2 regions of the Paenibacillus sp. Marseille-Q7038 genome follow, and region 2 is predicted to be linked to the other one. Evidence: riboswitches for the same ligand, from Rfam matches in the RefSeq annotation. Region 2 holds a riboswitch; the other holds the start of a gene.
The links. A riboswitch is a leader RNA that binds a small molecule or an ion and turns the genes downstream of it on or off. The one in region 2 is predicted to bind cobalamin.
Positions count from the first base shown of each region.

Region 1: it holds a riboswitch for cobalamin, as region 2 does, so the genes downstream of both, metE (5-methyltetrahydropteroyltriglutamate--homocysteine S-methyltransferase) here and ACWPWY_RS01235 (ABC transporter substrate-binding protein) in region 2, are expected to answer to the same signal.

Region 1 covers NZ_CBCOOM010000001.1:107,073-109,531, forward strand. Annotated here, with positions in the region: gene ACWPWY_RS00545 (deoxyguanosinetriphosphate triphosphohydrolase family protein) at 1-890, shown strand, start outside; cobalamin riboswitch at 974-1,175, shown strand; gene metE (5-methyltetrahydropteroyltriglutamate--homocysteine S-methyltransferase) at 1,421-2,459, shown strand, end outside.
Region 2 covers NZ_CBCOOM010000001.1:249,574-252,032, reverse strand. Annotated here, with positions in the region: gene ACWPWY_RS01240 (FecCD family ABC transporter permease) at 1-86, opposite strand, end outside; gene ACWPWY_RS01235 (ABC transporter substrate-binding protein) at 83-1,081, opposite strand; cobalamin riboswitch at 1,246-1,456, opposite strand; gene ACWPWY_RS01230 (histidine phosphatase family protein) at 1,624-2,289, opposite strand; gene cbiB (adenosylcobinamide-phosphate synthase CbiB) at 2,283-2,459, opposite strand, start outside.

The sequences.
Region 1 (2,459 bases), 140 kb from region 2:
TGTTCCTTGAAAAGCGTGAGAATATAGACGGATTAAATCTGTCGGATGCGGTGCTTCTCGGAGTTAATAAATACCCTTATCCCGGTATAGAGAACAAAAAAGGGATGTACCAACATGAGTGGCAATACATCAGTGAAATTCGCAGCGAGTGGAAAATTCCGAAAGGACAAAAAACACTAGAAGCCCAGCTTATGGACCTCTGTGATGATATTGCTTACTCTGCTCATGATCTAGAAGATGGAATTAAGGCAGGGAAAATCGAAGTTCATGAACATTTTTTGCATGACCCGCACATTAAACGGCTTATTGTTGATAAGATCATGACGCTCGATGATGCATTCTGGTTGGGGTGGACGAAAGAAGCCATTGAACCAAAGGTAGAAGAGGTACTGAGTAGTTTCCTGCGAATTTGGGAAGAAAAGATACCTGGCTGTGACCATGATTTTTCTCGTACCCGCCGGGAAGTAAAAGCATATTGGGTGAGCTTATTTGTTAGTTCCTTGGGGATTATTGATACCGGAGACTGGAAAAAAGTGACCTTCGTTAAGGAAGGAAAAGAGGATCTTGATATGCTCCGTACGGTGAGTGTGCTGAAAAGTTTTGCTTGGGTAACGATGATCAAAGATCTTAGAGTTCAGCGTCTGCAAAAAAGAAGTGAATGGATTCTCCGGCGCTTATGGTATGCATTTAACGATCCTTCTACTTCAAAATCGATCATTCCATCGGACTGGCTGCAAAGGTATGAGAAAGACCAGGCTCGTCCGAATCCAATATGGACCTGGGAACACATGATTATAGACTATATCGCGGGGATGACGGATGCCTTCGCTGAGAAAATATACAATGAATTATATGGTCTAAAAGTCGGCTCAATCTATGACCTGGATTAAATAATATTAAAAAACACTATTCATAGAGATATACTTGGTGTATATTGGATACAACCTCCATTTATGAAAAATTGAGGAATGAACTAAATATCGTGGAAACAGGTGTACGGTGCTATATGTAGCCGTACTTAATAGGGAAGACCGGTGAGATACCGGCGCGGTCCCGCCACTGTAACAGAGATGTAGCTTGCACTATGCCACTGGTTCATGAGATGAACTGGGAAGGCGCATAGCTTACGTATCTTCCTCTGGAGCCAGGAGACCTGCCTGTTTTGACAACACTGCTGTACCTACGGGAGATAGGAAGGTGTTAAGATGGCTACCTGTCTGATCAAGAACAAGGGGCGTCTTTACCCTAGGTAAGTAAGGAAACAGCAACGTTTTTACGTTACAAATGTAGACATCCGAGTTCTGCATTTCGTAAATAAAGACGGAAGAGTTCTCTAGGTGAAGACGTCCCTTTTTGCCATTCGTAACCCAACCGAAGATGAAACAAGTTATTCATATTATACCTATACGGAGGTAAGGAAATGAGTCAATGGATCAGTAGTAATCTAGGGTATCCGAGAATTGGTGCCAATCGTGAATGGAAGAAAGCACTAGAATCTTTTTGGGCAGGGAAAGTAAGTGAATCTGATTTTCTTGCAGAATTAAAAGGAATTCGCCTTGGCCATTTGCGACTGCAACAAGAGAAAGGAATCGATCTTATTCCAGTAGGCGATTTCTCACTTTATGATCATGTCCTTGATACAAGTACAATGTTTGGCATTGTTCCGAAGCGTTATGGGTACGAAGGTGGAGAGGTATCTTTGGATACTTATTACGCAATGGCTCGCGGTAACGATCAGGCAGCCGCATCCGAAATGACAAAATGGTTTAATACCAATTATCACTACATCGTTCCTGAACTCGCTGATGCGAATCCGTCACTAACGGTGAATCGTCCACTTGCCGCTTATTTGGAAGCAAAACAGGAACTTGGCATTGAAGGAAAACCAGTTCTTCTAGGACTTTATACTTTTCTTAAATTATCAAAAGGGTATGCAAACGATGAACTTCCTTCCCTTGTAGAACGTTTCCTTCCACTGTATTGTGAAGTGCTTTCCGAACTACAGCAGGCGGGAGTAGAATGGGTACAAATCGATGAGCCTAGCCTTGTTACCGATATTCCAGCAGAAGATTGGAAACAGATTGAGCGTATTTATGAAGAACTGAATAAGGTAGCACCTCAGCTTAAGATCATTTTGCAGACGTATTTCGAAGCAGTTGGAGATTATGAGAAAGTTGTGAGTCTGCCTGTTCAAGGTATTGGTCTAGATCTTGTTCACGGTGGCGAAGCGAATCTTGTACATATTCGTGAGCTTGGATTCCCGGAGAGCAAAGTTCTCGCTGCAGGTCTGATCGATGGTCGGAATATATGGAGAAGTGATCTGACGGAGCGCATTCAGGTGATAAAAGAGCTCGGTAAGATCGTATCCCCAGATCGATTGATCATTCAACCATCCAGCAGTTTGCTTCATACACCGGTATCTCTTGCAAAAGAGGATGCACTGCTACCTGTTCTGCGTA
Region 2 (2,459 bases):
ACTGACCCGATCGCAAGACATAACAGCAGGGTCAGTACAAGCAGGATGATTCCGATCAATCCATATCCTGCTAGTTTCTTTTTCATTGGAACAGATCCGGATAGATCGCTTTCGCTACTTCTTTAAGTCCTTCCGTTACACGCGGACCTGGGCGGCTAAGCAGATTGGCATTAATCGAGATCACTTGCTCATTCTTGATTGCAGTAATCTCATTCCAACCATCACGAGCTTTAATGATCTGGTCGAGTGTTTTGTCATTGTCTACCACATCGCTTGCATAGAGAATGACATCTGGGTTCGCAGCAATGATGTTTTCCTCACTGATTTCATACCAACCTTCTGCATCTCCACCTACATTCACTCCGCCTGCAAGGGTAATGACTTCATCCATAAATTCACCTTTACCTACGGTCCAGCCTGGAGAAAATTCTACATACACTTGTTTTTTCTGATCATCAGAAAGGGATGCTACTTTGTCTTGTACTTCTTTCACATCTGCTTTCATCTTCGCAATAACTTCTTGCGCTTGTTCTTGATGATTTGTAATTTGTCCGTACACTTCAATATTTTTCATTACATCTTCAATTGTTTTTGGATCTGTTTTGAAAATAACGATTCCTAAATCGCGCAGTTTCTGCACTGCTGCCTCATCCATCGAAATACCTGTGAAGACAATATCCGGCTCAGCCTCGATGATTGCTTCTGCATTAGGTGTATACAGGCTGCCCATCTTCGGTTTGTCCTTTACTTGCTCTGGATAATCGTCATAGTCGGATACCCCAACAATTTGCTCGTCCAGTCCGATCGCATAAAGCGATTCTGTCTCTGCTGGAGATACGGATACGATTTTTTCAGGTGCTTTTTCAAATGTGAACGACTCTCCCGTTGCATCCGTGAGTGTCAGAGGATATACCGTCTCAAGACTTGTCTCATCTTGATTGTCTGTTGCTGCGGTACCTTGCTCCGTTGTCTGACCTGTACCTTGTCCTTCTGTTCCAGTCTCGTTACCACACGCTGCCAGCATAATGGCGAGCATAAGTGACATTAAGATTGATAAAAAACGTCCATTCATTTTTTTCATTGTTCTCTCCCTCTCTTTACTCGTGAAGCCAAGCGATCCTATCAGGTATGAACACCAAAAAACCCTGCTCCTATCATAAGAACAAGGTTACGTCTCGCAGCTGCTGCCTCTAACTAGAAAGGCACAAAAAATATGCAAAACGTATCCTTTCCTCGAAGGATTACACGTTTACCAAGGGCAAGGCAGGTCTCCTGACTATCCAAGTTTAAAATAACAGCTTGCTCCCTTCCCATCTTCGTTATGGACGAAAACAGTGGATTTTTTGCAGCTGCCCCTGGTATACAGTGGCGGGACCGTCCTGGATTTGCACCAGCTTCCCTTTTAACCGAAAGAATAGAAAGCATCTATTCTTTTGGACCTTGCTCGGTATTATAGACTTTTCATATGGATTCACATGACGTCTTTATGTACTCAGATGTTCAAGTTCAATTCGTATCAGGTCTTCACATCTTTTGCCATTATAGGGGATAGAGGAATTTTCGACAACCAAACATTCCCTTTATGTTCCAAAAGACATCGTTTTAATGAGTTATGGAATTGATTCAAAAATCTATTTTTTGTGCCGAAAGTGCTCCGCCTGACAAAGTAAACCGAAGCACAAGACATTCCCCCGGACGAGGCATAAAAGTATTAAATTCGGCTTCTGCAAGCCATTTGGCAGCCCATTGCCTGATAACGCCGCCATGAGTTACCACAAGGATCTTAGGTACTTCTTTCTCATTATCGACTATATCCTGTTGATTACTCCTCTTGGTCTTACCTAAATAAGGTCTGATCCGCTGTTCCGCAAACGCGACAATTCTTTCGGAAAAATGGGGAAACGACTCTGCTCCCGGCGGTCTCACAAGGTTAGGACGATCAATCCACTGACGATAGAGCGGATCATGTTGCAGCATTTCATACGTCTGTCCTTCGTATGCTCCAAAATGATACTCCCGGAGCCTTGCGTCCAGCACGGCGGTATGAACCCGTTCCGGGACAAGAATGTGCAGTGTCTCTACGCAGCGGATAAGATCACTTACGTAGATTTGGTCAAATGGAATTTGCCCCAAAGAAGCACGTAGTCCCGCAAGTTCCTCTCCCGCTTCAGGAAGCAATGGAATATCCGTGTGTCCCAAATATCTTTTTTGCTCATTCCAAAGTGTTCGTCCATGCCGGACCAGATAAACATCGACAGAAGGCATATGGTTAGAAGACGTACTCACCACAGCCAAGCGACTCCTGTAATAGACATGAGCCATAACAAGAACACGAGGATGACCACAAATAGACTCGATGAAATATACATCATCGTAATTGTTGTCCGAATATGGCTTGCTTCCATCTCATGGTAAGGAACCCCCATATAAGCACGGAACGAACGAACCCCATGATAGAC